DNA from 3 places in the Pseudoalteromonas sp. SM9913 genome. Region 1 is predicted to be linked to each of the others. Evidence: predicted binding sites of a transcription regulator. Region 1 holds the regulator's gene; each other region holds the start of a gene.
What was found. The regulator MetJ, encoded in region 1, represses methionine synthesis genes. The targets are predictions, from matches to a motif close to TAGACGTCTAGACGTCTA.
Positions count from the first base shown of each region.

Region 2: a site for MetJ is predicted at 2,085-2,102, ahead of PSM_RS04305 (homoserine O-succinyltransferase). Genes of this name have one in related genera too.
Region 3: a site for MetJ is predicted at 2,874-2,891, ahead of PSM_RS05020 (translation initiation factor). Genes of this name have one in related genera too.

Region 1 covers NC_014803.1:328,339-335,249, reverse strand. The annotation lists gene metL (bifunctional aspartate kinase/homoserine dehydrogenase II) at 1-1,464, opposite strand, end outside; gene metB (cystathionine gamma-synthase) at 1,514-2,761, opposite strand; gene metJ (met regulon transcriptional regulator MetJ) at 2,960-3,280, shown strand; gene PSM_RS01495 (malic enzyme-like NAD(P)-binding protein) at 3,350-4,591, opposite strand; gene rpmE (50S ribosomal protein L31) at 5,116-5,331, opposite strand; gene priA (primosomal protein N') at 5,562-6,911, shown strand, end outside.
Region 2 covers NC_014803.1:928,487-935,397, reverse strand. The annotation lists gene PSM_RS04310 (homocysteine S-methyltransferase family protein) at 1-1,071, opposite strand; gene PSM_RS04305 (homoserine O-succinyltransferase) at 1,061-2,008, opposite strand; gene ettA (energy-dependent translational throttle protein EttA) at 2,233-3,906, shown strand; gene PSM_RS04295 (PilZ domain-containing protein) at 4,044-4,406, shown strand; gene PSM_RS04290 (histone deacetylase family protein) at 4,464-5,372, shown strand; gene PSM_RS04285 (helix-turn-helix domain-containing protein) at 5,373-6,371, opposite strand; gene PSM_RS04280 (GGDEF domain-containing protein) at 6,355-6,911, opposite strand, start outside.
Region 3 covers NC_014803.1:1,083,920-1,090,830, reverse strand. The annotation lists gene PSM_RS05040 (sigma-70 family RNA polymerase sigma factor) at 1-39, shown strand, start outside; gene PSM_RS05035 (DUF3379 family protein) at 39-791, shown strand; gene PSM_RS05030 (amino acid aminotransferase) at 944-2,134, opposite strand; gene PSM_RS05025 (GAF domain-containing protein) at 2,213-2,872, opposite strand; gene PSM_RS05020 (translation initiation factor) at 3,120-3,449, shown strand; gene PSM_RS05015 (bifunctional diguanylate cyclase/phosphodiesterase) at 3,465-6,467, opposite strand; Phe leader region at 6,657-6,779, shown strand; gene PSM_RS05010 (chorismate mutase) at 6,824-6,911, shown strand, end outside.

The DNA.
Region 1 (6,911 bases):
GTTTTCCCATTGAAGTTGCCAGCTTTCACAGTCTAATCCATTAGCATTCACCAGCATCTGCTCTGAGCGTAAAAGCGCTACTAACTTGACGTTAAAATCAGTTGATAAGCGTGCTAGTTGAGCAGGTAATTGGCGCATAAACTCAGCACCTACATTACCAAGTCCTGCAATAATTAAAGCTATTTCTTGTGCTTTATTAATGAGCTTGTCATGTAACAGGCTCAGCACATCACTTTCAAGTACTTGATCGGTTAATAGTAACGTATATCCCTCACCGTAATGGGTAAACCGAGGCTGTATAGATTGTGTTTGTAATAAGGCTTCACTTTGCTTAACAAGCGGCGCTACCTCTTGATCAGGTGCAATAATCGCCACCCCATTTAAGTTTGACTCACTAATATTGGCGCGGCCAGCAAAATAATTAGCCACCTGATGTGTCGCTGACGCAGGGACTAGTAAGTAGATTTCGCCTTCGTGTTCAAAGTGATGCAAACTATGCTGAATAAGTTGGCTAACATGTGCTACTTCGCCTTCACTCAGATCATCAACAATGAGTAAATCCACATTATTTACTGTGGTTAAAAAGCGTTTTTGTTTACTCATTCCTAGTTTAACTATTTCGGTATGACTGCCTTGAGGATCGTAACTACTGCGAACAACTAATTCTATATCGGTATCTTTTAATGGCGATAATGTTTTAGCGTGTAATACTGGATTACCTAACCTCGCTAATAAATTAGCTTGATCACGGCACACTCGCGCATACTTAACCGCATTAGCAACCTTACGCGGATCAGTACTAAAAACACCTTGAGTGTCAGTCCAAATAGAGACTTTTTTAGCATTGCAATACCGCGCTAATAAAGTGGCACTGTAATCACTGCCATTTCGCCCTAAGGTCACTGTTTCACTATGTAAATCAGCCGCAATAAACCCCGTAACTACATTAATTTTACTCGTCTGTATGGCTTTTAAGCACTGCTGCTGATTATTAGCATGCTGCAGCTGTCCGGCATCTAACGTAAATAACTGCCTAGCGTCATGGGCACAAGCGCTAACGTTAAGCTGTTCTAAGTAAGCGCTTAGTAACCTTGCAGACCACAATTCACCATGTGCTAATAACGCAGCTTCAGCTAATGTTCCTTGCTTAGCCTGCTTGGTAATAATACTGAGCTCAGTTTCAAGTAAATCAAGCGCATGGTGCTTAGCGTTAGCTATTAATAATTGCTCAATCAGAGCTATTTGATGGTTGCTCAATAGCAATACAATATCAGCAATAGCTTGAGTGTCTTGCTGTTGATAGCTTTGCCACAGTTTAACTAAGGTGTCGGTGGTTTTACCGGCAGCCGATACCACCACACAATCCCCAGCTTGAGCATGAGTTAAAATAATATTTGCGACACTTTTAAAGCGATCCGCTGAGCTTAAACTCGAACCACCAAATTTATGAACCTGATTTACCATATTAATACCGACTCGCATTTATGTTTTGTATTTTGAAGATTGGTATGCACTACCATAACGCCGGATGCGCCGCGTTTAACTTTGCTGAACCAAATGATTCACTAGCACCACTTTTTGCCGATAGGCCGGGATTGGCTTGCCCTGGGCGCACCAAATTAAATACCCTGTCTAAGTCAGCGAGTAAATCATTTACATCTTCAATACCCACCGAGATACGAATAAGCGTGTCGCCTACTCCGGCTTCTGCACGCGCGGTTGCGTCCATGCCGGCGTGGGTCATAGTCGCAGGGTGACAAATCAAACTTTCTACTCCACCTAATGATTCCGCTAAGCTAAATTCATTTAAGCGCGTTAAAAACGCTGCAGCATCGTTTATATCGCCTTTTATATCAAAACTAACCATAGCACCAAAGCCAAGCTGCTGCGCCTTAGCTAGCGCATGTTGAGGGTGTGATTCAAGACCTGGGTAGTAAACTTGGGCAACAAACTGGGAGCGTTCTAAATACTGTGCAATGGCGAGTGCATTTTCTTGGTGTTGCCTTAAACGCACGTTTAACGTACGTAAGCCTCTGAGCGTTAAATAGCTATCAAATGGCGCGCCAGTGATGCCAATGTTATTTGCCCACCACGCTAACTCTTCACCTAACTCAGCAGTCGCTGCGATAACCGCGCCACCAACAACGTCTGAATGGCCATTGATATATTTTGTGGTTGAGTGCACCACAATATCAGCGCCAAACTTAATCGGGTTTTGTAATGCTGGCGATAAAAACGTGTTGTCGGCGGCAACCAGTGCACCACACTGTTTAGCTGTATCAGTTACCGCTTTAATATCTGTTAGGCGTAAAATAGGATTGCTAGGTGTTTCAATCCAAATCAGCTTAGGTTTAATAGCAAGGATGCGTGTCAAACTGTCGCTTTTGGTAAAATCGACCACTTCTAGTTTTAATAAGCCGCGCTTTTCTAGCGAAGTAAATAAGCGATAGCTGCCCCCATAACAGTCATGAGGGATCACTAACGTATCGTCACTATTAAGTAATTGTGTTGTTAGGTGAACGGCTGCCATGCCTGTTGCGGTAATAATGCCTTTAGCGCCACCTTCAAGCTCCGTGAGCGCCTCAGCCAAAATGTCACGATTGGGGTTACCACTGCGGCCATAATCATATTGGCGCTTTGTATCAAAGTCAGCAAATGAGTAAGTTGTTGATAAATAAAGCGGTGGAACAACCGCACCATGCTGTTTGTCGGCTTCTATTCCACTACGAACAGCAATTGTTGCCTTATTTTTTTCACTCATTTTCGCTACCTTTACTAATTTGGATGTTTAGACGTCTAAAATGTAGCGCATGCAATTTAAGATGTCAAAACATTTAAATGTCTAGATAGCTAAATAACTAGTATTTGACTATCTTTTTTAAACCGATAGAATTTCACGCATATTTACACGCTTTGATGCTGTGTGAGCAATTTATAATCTGAGGCAACGATACATCTTATGGCTAAATGGAATGGTGAATATATTCACCCATACGCAGAACACGGGAAAAAATCCGAACAAGTAAAGAAGATCACCGTTTCGATCCCGCTAAATGTATTAAAAGTATTAACTGATGAACGTACTCGTCGTCAAATAAACAACTTACGTCATGCAACAAATAGCGAGCTTTTATGCGAAGCGTTTTTGCATGCGTTTACCGGGCAACCGCTGCCTAATGATGATGATTTGCGTAAAGATAACGCAGAAAAAGTACCTGAAGAAGTGAAGAAAATAATGCAAGAAATGGGACTAGAAGTGCCTATTTTAAATGAAGACTAGAAGGGTCTTTATACAAAAAAACCTCAGCAAATAGCTGAGGTTTTTTTTGCGCTAATTTACACTTAACAATTACGCCATGTAGTTTTCTGGCATATCAATTTGTGCAACGCCAGAGTCTACCGCCGCCTGCGCAACCGCTTTAGCTATACGTGGTAACAAACGTGGATCCATTGGTTTTGGTATAATATATTTAGCACCAAACTCTAATTTGTCGATGCCTGCGGCAGTAAGCACTTCAGTTGGCACGGGCTCTTTAGCAATACTGCGAATTGCTTCTACAGCAGCAATTTTCATCTCGTCGTTTATTTCACTGGCACGTACATCTAACGCACCACGGAAAATAAACGGAAAACACAATACGTTATTAACTTGATTCGGATAATCAGAGCGACCTGTAGCCATAATTAAATCGTTACGTGCAGCGTGTGCTAATTGCGGATCGATTTCAGGATCGGGGTTTGAACAAGCAAATACCACGGGTCTATCAGCCATTAATTTTAAATCTTCAGGGGCTAATAAGTTAGGGCCCGATACACCCACAAACACATCGGCATCTTCAATTACATCTTGTAAAGTACGTTTATCGGTATTGTTTGCAAATAATTGCTTATATTCATTCAAGTCATCACGACGCGTATGAATAACTCCTTTGCGATCTAACATATAAATATGTTCACGCAACGCGCCACATTTAATTAAAAGCTCCATACAGGCAACAGCTGCAGCGCCGGCACCTAAACATACAATAATTGCATCTTCAATTGCTTTGCCCTGTACTTCCAGCGCGTTTAGCATACCCGCAGCCGTTACAATAGCCGTACCATGCTGATCATCATGAAAAACAGGAATGCTACAACGCTCTATAAGCGCTTTTTCTATTTCAAAACACTCGGGCGCTTTAATATCTTCTAAATTAATTCCACCAAAGGTGTCGGCAATATTAGCCACCGTGTTAATAAAGTCTTCGGTAGTACGGTGCTTAACTTCAATATCTATAGAGTCTAACCCTGCAAAACGCTTAAATAGTAGCGCTTTACCTTCCATAACGGGTTTTGAAGCCAGTGGACCTAAATTACCTAAGCCTAAAATTGCGGTGCCGTTAGTAATAACCGCAACCATATTTCCTTTACCAGTATATTTGTAGGCATTTGCTGGATCAGCGGCAATTTCACGAACAGGTTCTGCGACACCCGGGCTGTATGCGAGCGCGAGGTCTTTAACCGTCTCAGCGGGCTTGGTCAGCTCAATACTGATTTTACCTGGAACGGGATGGGCATGGTAATGTAGTGCTTGTTCACGAAAATCTGACATAACGCGATTATATCCTGCAATTTAAGTTAAAGTGAGAGGTAGTTTTAATCTACGATACCTTTATTATTTTTAAATTCCAAGCAATATCAGGTCTATCCTGTTATATGCTAGAACTGTTAATTTTAAGTGATTTATCAGCAACTTCCCTAGATTATCCTGACATTTTTAAAATATAAATTCGTCATAAAAATGAAAAATACAGGTACTTTTTGCCCTTGTTCTATTTTTATAAAGCGTATTTTTTAGTCTTAAATTAAAATAGTGAAATACCGAATTTTATTTAACTTTAAACACAAATAACCTCACGTTACCTGCATTTGAGTACCATCTTTAAAGTTTAACAAATAAAAATATAGAGAATATTGGCTGTTTTGTCTGCAAATGTTTATGCATACTCAGAATAAGAACAGGAAATAGTTATGCAAAAAAAATAAATACAAAATTGCTAAGAAAGCAGGTAGGAAAGTAAATTTTGGCCACAAAAAAAGCACCCTAAGGTGCTTTTTTTACATAGAAACAAAAAATTATTTTTTGCTGCTAAGTGCACCGAAGCGCTTGTTGAAGCGATCAACACGGCCGCCAGTGTCTAAAATCTTTTGCTTACCAGTGTAAAACGGGTGACACGCAGAACATACGTCTAAGTGAATGTCTTTACACAGAGTAGAACGAGTTTCGAATTTGTTTCCGCATGAACAAGTTGCAGAAATTACTTCGTACTTAGGGTGAATACCTTCTTTCATAGGAACCTCTAGTTAAGGCCGCATCGCTCTCCAAACCCGAAGTCTGGCACCATACGTCGTTAAAACAAATTTATTGGTCGCGAATTTTATCCAACAACCCGCACGCACACAAGCTTTAATTACCCTTTTTGCTAAAAAGTCGGCAAACACCTATTCATTACTGATTTGTCGGTAGGCTTTTAATGCTATTTTTAGTACATTAAACCATTACGTTAATTGGTTGAGTTGTTATGCGTTTTGCTGAAGTTGCAATAAAAGTCCCCTTGCCTCGCACCTTTGATTATAAAGTGGATGAGCAATTAGTACCTCTGACTCAATTACAGCCTGGTATGCGCGTGTTAGTCCCTTTTGGTAATCAACGTAAAGTAGCGGTTATTCTTAGCTTAAAAACGGAAACAGCAGTCCCCGAAGGCAAAATAAAATCTATTATTGAAGTTATTGACGACTCACCGGTGTTATCTGCGCAGCATTTAGAGCTACTGAAATTTACAGCGCGTTATTATTGCTATCCACTCGGTGAAACTATTCATATTGCATTGCCCAGTGCACTGCGCCAAGGTGAGTGCCCTGATAAAACCAGTATAAACATGGTGACATTAAGCGAAAAGGGAGCATTTTTACCGTCTTTAAAAGCTAAAACACAGCTTAATTTGCTTAAGCAATTATCAGCATCAGGTAAATCATCATTAACCGAACTCAAAGCTCTCGGGTTTAATAAAAAAACCATTGATACCCTTTTAGATAAAAAGCTAATAGTTCAAACCATTGAGCACGACAATCAATGGCAACATACCTCGCCAACGGTTGGCAGCAAACCCCGTTTAAATAAAGAGCAAGCCATTGCCTGCACTGCAATTAATCAAAGTACGGGGTTTAATAGTTTTTTGCTAGAAGGTGTCACTGGCAGCGGAAAAACCGAAGTTTACCTGCAATGCCTAGAAGAAGTATTAAAACGTGGCGAACAGGCGTTAGTGCTCGTTCCTGAAATCGGGCTAACGCCTCAAACGGTCAATCGTTTTAGACGTCGCTTTCCTGACACTCCTATTATGTTATGGCACTCGGCATTAACCGATAACGAACGTCTACAAACATGGCGTTTTTGCGAAAAAGGCAGTTGTGCCATTGTTATAGGCACCCGTTCGAGTATTTTTCTGCCATTTTTAAAGCTTGGGATGATTGTGGTTGATGAGGAGCATGATGCCTCATTTAAACAACAAGACACTTTACGCTACCATGCCCGTGATTTAGCTGCGTATCGTGCCTATCAGCATCAAATTCCACTTATTTTGGGTAGCGCTACGCCAGCACTAGAAACACTGCATAAAGCTATTAATAACAAATACCAGTTGCTTACATTAAGTGAGCGCGCACAAACCGCCACCGATAATCAGTTTAAGCTGCTCGACATGAAAGGTCAGCCTGATCGAGCCGGTATTGCACATGCCAGTCTTGCAATAATGCGCCAGCACCTGAATAGGGGAAAGCAGGTGATGGTATTTTTAAATCGCCGTGGGTTTTCTCCTACTTTGATTTGTCATGAATGTGGTTGGTTGAGTGAATGTAACCGCTGCAGCACCAGT
Region 2 (6,911 bases), 600 kb from region 1:
TTAATTTAAGTTACAGGCTTCTAGGCCTGATAAACGCATACGCACTTCAAGCTCAGGTAATTTTCGTGGTGCTGTGCCTTCAAGCCCTTTGGCAAAGGCACGAATGTGCGCAGGCGTAGTGCCGCAGCAACCGCCAACAATATTAATAAAGCCCGATTTACCCCAATCTATGATCTCTTTTGCCATGTCGTCTGCTTCTAAGTCGTATTCTCCAAACTCATTGGGTAAGCCCGCGTTAGGGTGAACAGAGACAAAGGTTTCGCACACACGCGATAGCTCTTCAACGTATTGGCGCAGTAAATCTGGCCCAAGGGCGCAATTTAAGCCGATTGAAAGCGGCTTAATATGGCGAATAGAGTTATAAAATGCTTCAGTGGTTTGCCCTGAAAGCGTACGGCCTGAGGCATCGGTAATAGTACCTGAAATCATCACTGGCAATGTGCGCCCTGCTTGTTCAAACGCTTCTTCTACCGCGAACGATGCCGCTTTTGCATTAAGCGTGTCGAATATGGTTTCGATTAAAATTATATCTACACCGCCCTCCATAAGCGCAAGGGTCGACTCAACATACGCAGTCACTAACTTATCAAAGGTGATATTACGATAGCCGGGGTCGTTTACATCCGGCGATAACGAACAGGTTTTAGACGTTGGCCCTAAAACGCCTGCTACATAGCGCGGTTTTTCTGGGGTTTTAGCGCTAAATTCGTCACATACTGCGCGGGCTAACTTAGCCGACTCTAAATTGACTTCACGGCTTATGCTCGCCATGTCGTAATCTTCCATCGAAATGGTGGTCGAGTTAAAGGTGTTGGTCTCGATAATATCGGCACCAGCGGCTAAAAAGCTGCGGTGTATATCAGTAATAATTTCTGGCTTGGTTAGGCTTAATAAATCGTTGTTGCCTTTAATAAGCACGTGCCAATCTTTAAAACGTTCACCACGGTAGTCTTGCTCTTCAAGCTTATGCGCTTGGATCATGGTTCCCATTGCACCATCTAAAATTAAAATGCGCTGTTTGAGCGCAGCGCTCAGCTCTTGATGCTTATTGTTTTGAGGATTATTCGGCATAGTTGTTAGTCCTTACGTCTTGGCTAACTAGGTTAATATCATAGGGTGTGGTTTGGTAAACGTAATAATTTAACCAGTTTGAAAACAGCAAAAACGCGTGGCTTTGCCATGTTTTAGACGGTTGCTTGCTGGCATCGTCATCAGGAAAATAGTTTTCGGGCTTTGGCGCATCAGGGCTTTTTTGTAAATCGCGCTCATATTCGGCTTTTAAACTGTCGGCATCGTATTCTGGGTGGCCGGTAATAAACACTTGGCTGCCCGATTTATTTTTAAGTAAATAAGCCCCGACTCGTTCAGAGCCCGCTAATACCACCAGCTCTTCACAGGCGTTTATTTTATTTATATCTATGTGGCCATAGCGTGAGTGCGGCACTAAAAAGGTATCGTCAAAGCCGCGGGTAAGTGCACCATGGGCAAAGTAGCATTGATGGGTAAACACTCCGCAGAGTTTGTTGTCTTTTAAATCGCGCTTTAAATTATAACGGTGATATAAAGCCGCGTGGGCAGCCCAGCACGAAAACAAGGTAGAGGTTACATGCTGCTCGGCCCAATCAATAATCACTTTGAATTCTTCCCAATACGCCACTTCTTCATACTCTAAATGTGCGAGCGGCGCACCGGTAATTAATAGTGCATCGTAATTATTATTTTTCACTTCTGAAAAGTAACGATAAAAGGTATCTAAGTGTTGCTCTGAGTTACTACTGCTACGATGCGTGTCAAGGCGCAGTAGCTCTACATTTACTTGCAGCGGAGAATTAGCCAACAAGCGAATAAACTGTACTTCGGTTTCTACTTTATTAGGCATAAGATTAAGAATAGCCAAACGCATAGGGCGTATTTCTTGCGTTTTTGCACGCGTTTTTGGCATTACAAACACGTTTTCATGACGTAAACGTGCAATAGCTGGCAATTCGTCTTCTACTGTAATTGGCATTCTTAAAGCTCCTGCTCATAAAAACCGAGAATTAATACGCTCTCATTATGAACAGAATGTCAAAAATATCAACCTCTAGATGTATAGATGTCTAAATGAAGTTTATTCACGCGGTTTGTACAAATTGAATATGTACTTTAAAACAGCCCCATTCGTTGACTGTTTCACCTGTGAGCCACTACAATACAGCATTGAAATTTTTATTATTATTGAAGGCTTCTTCCATGGTTTTACCTGATAAGTTTATATTCTCGATGAGTCGAGTATCTAAGGTTGTGCCACCAAAACGCACTATCTTAAAAGATATTTCGTTGCATTTTTTCCCTGGTGCAAAAATTGGTGTGCTAGGTCTAAATGGTTCTGGTAAATCATCATTACTACGCATTATGGCAGGTGTTGATGAAGATTTTGAAGGTGAAGCTCGCCCTCAACCAGGCACTAAAATTGGTTACTTGCCGCAAGAGCCTGTTTTGGACGAAAGCAAAACAGTTCGTGAAATTGTTGAAGAAGCTGTGGGTGAAGTAAAACATGCCCTTAACCGCCTTGACGAAGTGTATAACGAATACGCAATGGAAGGCGCTGACTTTGACGCACTGGCAAAAGAGCAAGGTGAATTAGAAGCGATTATTCAAGCGCATGATGGTCATAATATCGATAACGTATTAGAGCGTGCTGCCGATGCTCTGCGTTTACCTGAGTGGGATGCTAAAATTAAGCACCTATCGGGTGGTGAGCGCCGCCGTGTTGCTATTTGTCGTTTATTACTTGAAAAACCAGATATGCTTATTCTCGATGAGCCAACTAACCACTTAGATGCTGAGTCGGTTGCCTGGTTAGAGCGCTTTTTACATGACTACGAAGGCACCGTTGTGGCAGTAACGCATGACCGTTACTTCCTTGATAATGTTGCTGGCTGGATTTTAGAGCTTGACCGTGGTGAAGGTATTCCGTGGGAAGGTAACTACTCTTCTTGGCTTGAGCAAAAAGATGCCCGCTTACAACAAGAGCAAAAATCTGAAAAAGCACGTCAAAAATCAATTGCACAAGAACTTGAGTGGGTGCGTTCAAACCCTAAAGGTCGTCAAGCTAAGTCAAAAGCACGTATGGCACAGTTTAGCGAGCTACAACAGTCTGATTACCAAAAACGTAACGAAACCAACGAATTGTTTATTCCACCTGGCCCACGTTTAGGTGACCAAGTATTAGAAGTAAACAACTTACGTAAAAGCTTTGGCGACCGCGTATTAATAGACGATTTAAGCTTTACCATGCCTAAAGGCGCTATTGTGGGTATTATTGGTGCCAATGGTGCAGGTAAATCAACGCTATTCAAAATGCTAAGCGGTGAAGAGCAGCCAGATAGCGGTAATATCAGCATTGGTGAAACAGTAGAACTGGCAACTGTTGATCAGTTCCGTGGCAACATGGACGAAAGCAAAACGGTATTCCAAGAAATCTCTGATGGCCAAGATGTACTAAAAATTGGTAACTTTGAGTTCCCAAGCCGTGCTTATGTTAGCCGTTTTAACTTTAAAGGTAACGATCAACAAAAGTTTGTTAAAGACCTTTCAGGTGGAGAGCGCAACCGTTTACACCTAGCTAAGCTGTTAAAAGCAGGCGGCAACGTAGTACTACTGGATGAGCCAACCAATGACTTGGACGTTGAAACATTACGTGCCCTTGAGAATGCTATTTTAGAATTCCCTGGTTGTGTCATGTGTATCTCGCATGACCGTTGGTTCCTTGACCGTATTGCTACACACATTTTAGATTACCGTGACGAAGGCCAAATTAACTTCTTTGATGGTAACTACACTGAGTACGAAGAGTGGCTTAAAAAGACCCTTGGCGCAGAAGCTGCACAGCCTAAGCGTATTAAGTACAAAAAAATTGGCTAACAGCCACAGTGAATAAGTTAAAAGCCCTGCATTTTATGCGGGGCTTTTTTATGCGAGCTATTTTTATCTTTGAGCAAATTGGCGTGTTGAGCATTACCAGCTATGCTTATTATAAATAACAACTTTATAAGATTATTATGCAAAACCGTCGGCAATTTTCTCGTATTATGTTCTCTACAGCAGCGCAATTGGAAACGGCTAGCTCCCAGTATGCATGTACCCTATTAGATATTTCTTTACATGGTGCACTGATCACTAAAAGCGATGCCTTTACAGGCAACAAAAATGACGAAGCAATATTACGTTTTACCTTGCCACAAAGCGATATTGAAATAAAAATGCCGGTGGTTATTCGTCATATCGAAGAAAATCATATTGGTCTTAAATGTCATAACATTGATATAGACAGCATTACGCATTTAAAGCGCTTGGTTGAACTAAACCTTGCTGATGAAACATTATTACACCGTGAGCTTGAAACGCTTATTTACCAAACATAAATAGACGCACTGCGTGAAGTTGATTACCATAATCAAAAATAATTAAACGACGCAGATATGAGTTTAAATCCCAATCTACCTTTAGTTTATCATCCTAATTACTCGTTTAGTTTTGATCCCAAACACCGCTTTGTAATGAGTAAATTTGCACAGCTACACCAGCATGTTAAAACCCTTGGGCTTGCTGGCAGCAATATCATAGAGCCACCACATGGTAGTGTTGAAGAGTTAGAAATAGTACATTGTGAAAACTACATTCACGATTTATGGCATAACCGCCTAGATGAAAAAGCCATGCGCCGTATAGGCCTACCTTGGTCACAAGCACTAATGAACCGCACATTTACCGCCCCATTAGGGACACTGCAAACTGCGCGTTTAGCACTTAAAAATGGGCTTGCGTGCCATTTAGCGGGTGGCACTCACCATGCCCACAGTGATTTTGGCTCGGGTTTTTGCATGGTGAACGATTTAGCTTATACCGCACAAACGTTAATTCAAAATCGTGAAGTCACCAACGTACTGATTTTTGATTTAGATGTTCACCAAGGTGATGGCACCGCAGCCATGCTGGCTCATCAACCTTATGCGTTTACCTGTTCAATACACTGTGAGAAAAACTTCCCATTTAGAAAGTCCCCTAGCGATTTAGATATTGGTTTAGCCAATAATATGCAAGACGCTGAATACTTAGGTATTGTTGACGATACGCTACAATTTTTATTAAACGAGCTTAACCCAGATCTGGTTTTGTATGATGCTGGCGTTGATATTTGGCAAGAGGATGGCTTAGGTAAACTGGATATTAGTTGGCAAGGTATAGAAAAGCGCGACCACTTAGTGCTTAAGCGTTGCCTAGCAAATAACACCCCTGTAGCCACTGTGATTGGCGGAGGTTATGACAGAGATCATCAGCGCCTAGCAAAGCGCCATGGCATTGTTATTGAGCAAGCGGCCAGTTTTTAATTATACTTTTAACTGACTCGGCGTAATACCTGTCCAACGCTTAAATGCACGGCGAAAATTAGGAATATCATAAAATGCTAAGCGCATCGCGACTTCTTCATTGCCTTGCTGACACACCCCCAGTAAATAAAGTGCTTTAAGTTTATTTTGTTCATCTTGTAATTGTGAATAGCTAAAACCATGCTGTTTCAGTTTGCGCTTAAAAGTCGCCGAGCTCATAGCAAATTGCTCTGCAGTACTAACGAGATTATTGTTTGTATTGTGGTAAATGGATAGGCAAACTGCCTCAACAAAAGACAAAGATACATTTTTAGGCAATTGACTTTGCGCTATGCACTGCTGCCACCGCAATGGGCTTGACTCTGGGTTTGAGCACTTAAGTAATTGTTTATTAAAGTGCCAACGGGTGTAGGGTTGTTCAAACCGAACCCGTAAGCCTATGTGCTGCTCATACTCTTGAATATGCCGCGGGCGCTTACAGGTAAAATCAAAATAACACTGTGGGTAGTGATCACTCACTTTTTTAAGTAAGCTAATTAACGCGGCACTATATATTTCAAAACAATAATTTTTTAATGACTCGTCCATACCGATACTCGGTTGCAAGTACAGATAAAAATCGTCTTGAAATATATGCTTACGGGTAAAAAATAAAGGCGCAATAACAGTGCGAATTTGTTGTAATTGCTTCAAAGCCATACCTAAACTTGGGCTTAAACGCACACTTTGCACTGCAGGGCTAACATCATTAACCAATTGATGACCCAGTAAAAAACCACTGTCGTTACTCTTCATTAAGGTTTTAAACTGGCTAATTAAAGCCAATAACTGCGATAAACTAAAACGCTGTGATAGGTCATATAAATCTTGCTCAAAAATACCCGTACCACGCAGCAATTTATGCAACGGGATCCCTCGTCCTTGAGCAAGCTCCACCAGCGCAGTGATAATCCCCTCGGCGCTGAGGTATTTATCGTCTAAGCTAATATACTGCTGCACCTACAAGCGCCTTTTGTTGTTGTAATTGTTGATGTAGCTGGCTGGTTTGCTGCACTGGATCTTGCTCTAAATCCATTGCCATGGTGGCGGTTAAAATATGCTGAAACTGTGCACCTTTGCTTTTTGCGACTTTAAACGCACAGTGATTAAGCGCCGCTTTCATTTGCGCTAATAGCTCTTTGGCTTGGCTTTGGCTGGTATTCGGCATAAGTACAATAAAGCAATCACCGGCATAGCGACATAGCACATCGTTTAATCGGCAATTCATTACTAATAAATCACTAATTTCTCGTAGTAACCTATCGCCTTCACTAAAACCAAACTGCGCATTAAACTTTGCAAAATCACGAATATCAATAACACCTAAAGTGGCGGATTGCTGCTCTGTTTGGCGTTGCTGCATCAGTGAATGTAAGTAGTTAACTCGGTATAACCCTGTTACAGGACAGACTTTTTCATGCTCTCGCAGATGCGCTTCTCGACGACGCAATTGACGATTTAAAACAAATTGTTCTTGATGCCAATAATAAAGCCCAACAC
Region 3 (6,911 bases), 760 kb from region 1:
AGCCGTGATGATGAACAACTTAAAGGGGCATCAAAATAATGGATGAACTTGAGTTTCGTCGCCGCACGATTGCACAGCCAAACGAGCTAGACAAAGAACTACTGGAATTTGCAAACAGCAGTCCCGATAGACAACAATTTTTAAATGAAAACAAAACATTTGATAAGCAACTCAATGATGCGCTTGATATTCCTGTGCCTGACAACCTTGCTGAACGGATTATTTTAAACACCTCGTTAAAAGAAAAAGTCAGAAAAGATGAGCTTGAACAAAAAGACAATGTCATTGATTCACGCTCACGCTTTAAGTTTGACCGTGTATATTTGGCGTTCGCTGCTTCATTTGTGATTGCGGTAAGTGCGTTTATGTTTAGCACAGAGCAAAACTTGAATCATGCGGCTGGCGAGCATGCATTGGCGCATGTTTATCATGAACTTAACGCGTTAAATAAAACTCAACCTATCAGCTTACAAACAGTCAATGAAAAGCTGGCTTTACTTGGCGGTCAACTTAATGATTTACCTGGGAAAGTTACTTATGTTAACTTTTGCGATTTTCAAGGCGAGAAAGGCATCCATTTAGTGTTTGAATCGGACTTTGGCCCTATGACCGTGTTTATTGTCCCTAGTGATAACAAAGTCTTTGAAATTGGCTCGGGTGACTTTAGTGACTCTCGCTACGTAGGCCATATAAGCCGAGGAAAACAAGCTGATACTGTACTAATAGCAAGCCTAGGCTCACCGGTTGATATGTATAATGAACGTATTGCAGGCGCTATTCGCTGGCTGTAATACCAATTTGTATAAATATTTGAACAATTTAACGAGTTAAACTCCCTTATATCTAAGCAGATTGATATAAGGGGATGGGTATTACAAACAATAAAAAAACCGCAACGAGTGTGCGGTTTTTTTATTGCTAATAAGCTAAAACTTATTATTGGTTACTTACATACATCAGCAACAGCGTTAGCAAAGTAATCGATGTTTGCTTGACTAATTCCCGCCACGTTTACACGGCTAGAGCCCACAATATAAATACCGTAGTCTTTTTGTAGACGCTCGATTTGCTCTTTATTAATACCTAAGAAAGAGAACATACCGTGTTGGCGGTCTATAAATGAGAAGTCTTGAGCAATGTCTTTGGCTGCAAGGCTGTCTTTAATTAAACTACGTAAACCATTAATACGGTTACGCATTTCATCAAGTTCACTGTGCCATAACTGCGTTAACTCTGTGCTGCTTAAAATGGTGTTTACAATGTCTGCACCGTGCGCTGGCGGCATAGAATAAATGCTACGTACCACACTTAATAATACCGAGTTTGAAATATCAGCGGTTGCACTGTCTTTTGCAATAATTGAACACGCACCAATACGCTCACGGTATAAGCCAAAGTTTTTAGAACATGATGAACAAATGATCAACTCTTCAACCGCATTGGCTAAAATACGTAAACCATTCGCATCTTCTTCTAAAGAAGAACCAAAACCTTGGTATGCAATATCAATCAATGGCGTAAAGCCCACATCTTTTGCAAGTTCAGCAATGGTATTCCATTGTGTTTCGTTTAAATCCATACCACTTGGGTTGTGACAACATGCATGTAATAACACAACATCGCCCTTAGGCACCTGTGTTAATGTTTCAACCATTTCATCAAACAATAAATCTTTGTTTTCGTAGTCGTAGTATGGGTATTCTTTAACAGTTAAGCCTGCAGCTTCAAATAAGCTAATGTGGTTAGCCCACGTTGGGTTAGTAACCCATACAGTAGCGCCTGGGTTACAACGTACAATAAATTCTGCTGCAACACGAAGTGCGCCTGTACCACCAGGTGCTTGTGCTGTGCGTACGCGATTAGCTAATAATGCCGGGTGCTCACCAAGAAGAAGATTTTCCATTTGTTGACAGTAATCTAAGTTACCAGCAAGACCAATGTAAGATTTGCTCATTTCATTTTCTAAACGAAACGCTTCTGCTTTTTTTACTGACTTTAATACCGGGGTATTCCCCTGCTCGTCTTTATATACACCAACCCCTAAGTCAATCTTATTAGGGTTAGTATCTTGCTTATAGGCCGCCATAAGGCCAAGAATAGGGTCTGTTGGTAATGGTTTTAATACTGAGAACATTGACTATCTCTTCGTTATTTAGGGGTTAGCTGTTGCGCTAAGCTTAACATAAAAACTCACTCGATTGACCAGTGTTATTTACACTAAAAAGTGAGGAATTTTAATACAGCATGCAATTAATAACGCGAGTGTCGCATTATCAAAAAAATCCGTGCTAAAGGCTTCGCCATCGACAATGCCAATGCACTGCTTTTGCGCATTAAATAGTGGTAAACAGGCCTCTGCTTTTACTTTCGGATCGCAGGTGTAATACTCACCACCCGCGGCTAAATATTGCTCAACATTATTAATGACACGTCCTTTACCACTGAGTGCCACTTGCACATTATTACTGCCGGTTGCAAATTCAGCGGTGAGCGGAAATAAAGGGCGACTCGGTGCACCAAAATAAGCGAGCTTTAATAACTGCTCGCCTTCAGGGGTGGCCGTATTTTGATAGATGCCATACCAATCTAACTGGGTGTTTTCGATTACATAGTCAACAATCAACTGAAGTTGCGCTAACTTTGCCGTTGTTTGCGTATTTTGGCTAACGTAATCGTTTAAATTAAACGGCTCATCTTGCAAGTAGCCGAATAAACTACATGCGCCACCTTCACCGAGTTCTGGAATTTGATACTGCCAACGCACGGCCGGTGCAGCATTGCTATTTAAGTACTGCTCAAGCTTTTCTAGCTCAGCATTAATTAACTGTTGCTCTACATTAAGCTGAGCTTGCTCTAAATAAGAATTTATCATTTGGCCATCCATACATCTATAATGCCGAAATAGTAGCATGGATATTTTTATAGCGCTAGCCAATTTAAAGCGCTTTTTAAAATCCTTAAGCACTTTTATTCATAAGCACTATTGCGGTACTTAAACAGAGGATGTTTATCTTTGCGGGATTAAAAGGTGTTCAGCTTAGGCGCAAAAATTACGCCTTTGCGTCACAAATTTGTTATTATTTAGCCCAATATTAGATTCAATCTTAGATAGGTTAATTATGAGTGATAATCACTTAGTGTATTCAACAGCAACAGGGCGAATTGACCAGCCAAAGCCAGAAAAAGAACTGGATGTAAAACTATTTAAAGACGGGTCTATTCGCATAGAGCGTCAAACCAAAGGTCGAAAAGGTAAAGGCGTAATGCTAGTTGTAGGATTAGATCCCCAACAGCACGATTTAAAAAAGTTAGCAAAAACAATAAAAAGTAAGATGGGCCAAGGTGGCGCAGTAAAAGAAGGAGTTATTGAAGTACAAGGTGATGATCGCGATAAGTTAAAGGCGATTTTAGAAGGATTAAAGTTTAAGGTGAAAATTGCGGGTGGTTAACCCGCAATTTTTGTTCTATTCAGGGACTTTTAACGCAGCTAATTGATCAAACAACACAGGGATATCGGCTTCGGCTACGGGCTTACTAAAGTAATAGCCTTGCACAATAAAACAATTATTGTTTTGTAAAAATTCAACTTGCTCTATTGTTTCAACCCCTTCAGCAACCACATCAAGCTTGAGCTTTTGTGCCATCGCAATAATCGCAGCGGTGATCTCCATATCATTATCATCTTCAGGGATATCTTTAACAAACGAGCGGTCAATTTTAAGAATATCAACAGGAAAACGTTTAAGGTAACTCAACGAAGAATAGCCCGTACCAAAATCGTCAATAGAAATTGAAATACCCAGCTTTTTCAATTGATGTAGCTGATCAATAGCCGCCTCAACATTACCCATTAGCATGCTCTCAGTCAGTTCAAGGTGCAGGCTTTTAGCATTAATTTGCGTCTCTATGATTATTTTTTTCAGCATAGGTACTAAGCTTGCGTCTTTAAACTGCCTTGCTGACAGGTTTATCGACATGTTGCTCGCTCTACCTTGTTGCTCTAGTCGTTTAGTGAACTCACACGCTTGTTGTAATACCCACTTACCAAGTTCCACAATTAAACCCGTTGCCTCAGCAATAGGAATAAATTTGGTAGGTGGAATGAATTCCTGCGTAGGATGGAACCAGCGAAGCAATGCTTCATATCCCACTACACTATTATCGCGACAATCAACTTGTGGCTGATAATGCAGTGTGAGTTGTTTTTCTTTAATTGCATGGCGCAACTCATTTTCAAGGAATAATCGCTCATTGGCGGCTGCATTTAGATCTTGGCTATAAAAGTGGAACGTATTGCGCCCTTTCGCTTTTGCTTCATACATGGCTAAATCGGCATGTTTTAATAACTGATCTTCTTCTAAGCTATCAAATGGCGCCAAAGTAATACCAATACTGGCACTAACAATCACTTCGTTACTACCTAATTTTATTGGCTGATTTAACGTTTTTTGAATGGTGTCAGCGACTTCCGATGCTTCTTTTTGATGCTCAATACCACTGAGTAATACCGCAAACTCATCACCGCCTAAACGGGCTATAGTATCTTCTGCTCGTAAGCGCTGCTTTAAGCGTGTTGCCACTTCAACCAATAGTTGATCGCCTGCATCATGACCTAAAGTATCGTTAATACGCTTAAATTCATCCAGATCAAAATAAAATAAAGCAAACGAGTAACGCCCTCTTTCAGCAAGCGCCATCGACTTTCTAAGCTGCATTCTAAAGAATGTACGATTAGCAAGCCCGGTTAATGTGTCGAAGTAAGCGAGCTGTTCCATTTTGCGTTGGCTTTCTTTTACAAATGAAATATCTTGCGCTGAAGCAACGTAACTGGTGATTTTTCCACCATCTTCACGAATAGGTGACACACTCAGCGATACCCATATGGGTGGCTTGTTTTGCGCTTCAATAAGGGTATCCCCTCGCCAGTAATTACGGTTGCGCAAATCAATGTCAATGTCCTCTACCAGCATGGTCATTTCATTAGCAATAATAGTCAGAAGTGGCTGGCGCAGGAAATCACTTTCTGCAAAGTCGGTCATTTCCAGCATTTTTGGATTAACATATTCAATCACAAAGTTTTCATCAGTAATCACCACACCTGTGCCCGAGAAGGCAACCGCTTTAGACAAGCGATTTGCAGCCTTTTCTGCAATTTCTTTTTCTATTATGCGCTGGTTTAAGCCATCGATGAGTTTGCGGATTTCAATGGTCATATCTTTAAATGAACCATTAAGCGTACCGATTTCATCTTTATTTTCTTTTGGAAAATCAATTTCTAACTGGCCTTTACCAAAGTTAGTAACCGCATAAACCAATGAATGCAGGCGTCTTAAAACTAATTGATAAAGTGCTTGATGTAATAACAAAGCAACTAAAATGGCATACAGAATAAACAAGCCAAAAAACTTCAGTTTTAAGTCTTTCAGTGCCGATAGTGTAGAAGAGCGCTTTTTATATACGCCCACGTACCAATTTACACCTTCAACTTTATGGATATTTATAATGTAGTCTTCACCATTTAATGAAAACGAGTCGGCATATTCCGGCAATTGTATTTGCCCTGCATTATCAATAACTCGCTTTAGCTCAGGAGAAATAAAATCGCCAGGTAGCAACTTTTTACCCGCCTCTCCGTATTGGGTATAACTATCGGCTCCTAAATTAGGGTGCGCCAATAGCTGCCCTTGCTTATCGAACACCACTAAATGTTTTTCTTTTCCGCCGACGGGCAATTGCGATATGAGAGAGTCGAGAGAAATATCACTACCCGTAACTCCTAAAAACTCATCATTTTTATAAATAGGTACAATTAAACTAACGACCCACTTATTCCAAACGCCATCGTAATACACTCGTGACCACAGCGGCTCGCGTTGTGGGTTTGTTAACGATTTTGCGTAATTAAAACTTTTGCTTTGATTAAAGGTGTAATCTCCGGGGACATTAAGTGCCCAATTTGGTGGCGCAACACGGATAAAATTATCTTTGGTGATCAGGTAAAAATTATAAAAATCTTGAATTAACGTGGGGGAAATCACTTTCCAAAGCGATTCAGAATCTGCAATTAACTGTTTATAAAAAGGAGAATAAGCATTTTCGGGAATGAACGCCGCAGATAAGCCATCGGCAGATGCGCTGCGCACTGAACCATCATTGGTGACTTGCATAGTCGGGGCATTGTTATTCTTAAATGATAATTGCCCCTCAAATAACTGCTCGCTAACAACAATATTAGCTTGCTCAGCTATTTTAACTTTGGTCGCTATCAAATTATTAAACTGGTTTATTAATAATTCATTTGATTGCTTTAATACCTCATGCTCTTCAAATACAAGCTGTTTCTCTTCTGATTTGAGCATTAAAGCAGCCGCACAAATACCTGCAACTAAACAAATGCCAGAGATCAACAGTGATAACTTGACACTGAGTGAGTTTATTCCAAATCGAGATGGAGGGCGTCGATACACAAAAGGCCAACCTTATTTATAATTATTATTTTTGCGAGTAGTAGAAATATACCAGATCTCAAATCAGAATTATAAATTATTTGTAAAGTTTTTAAAAAACAATATGTTTTGTATATATATCAGGTAAAAAACCTATTTAATATAAGTGCTTGTTGACATTAGAGGTTACTCTTCATACATTAAGGGCATGAATATAAAATACTCACTTACTTTCTTATCTTTTTTTAGCTTCTTTATATAGAAGAGGCTTCCCTGTTTGTGAGATAAAATCAATCGAATAGTAAAGCCTCCCAACTGGGAGGCTTTTTTGTTTACGCTGTTAAATACAGTGACATTTTTGGAATGAGGAAAACCAAATGAGCAATGATGTTTTAGACACGCTTAGGCACGATATAAATGAAATCGATTCTGACCTACTTGTGTTATTAGCGAAGCGACGCCGTA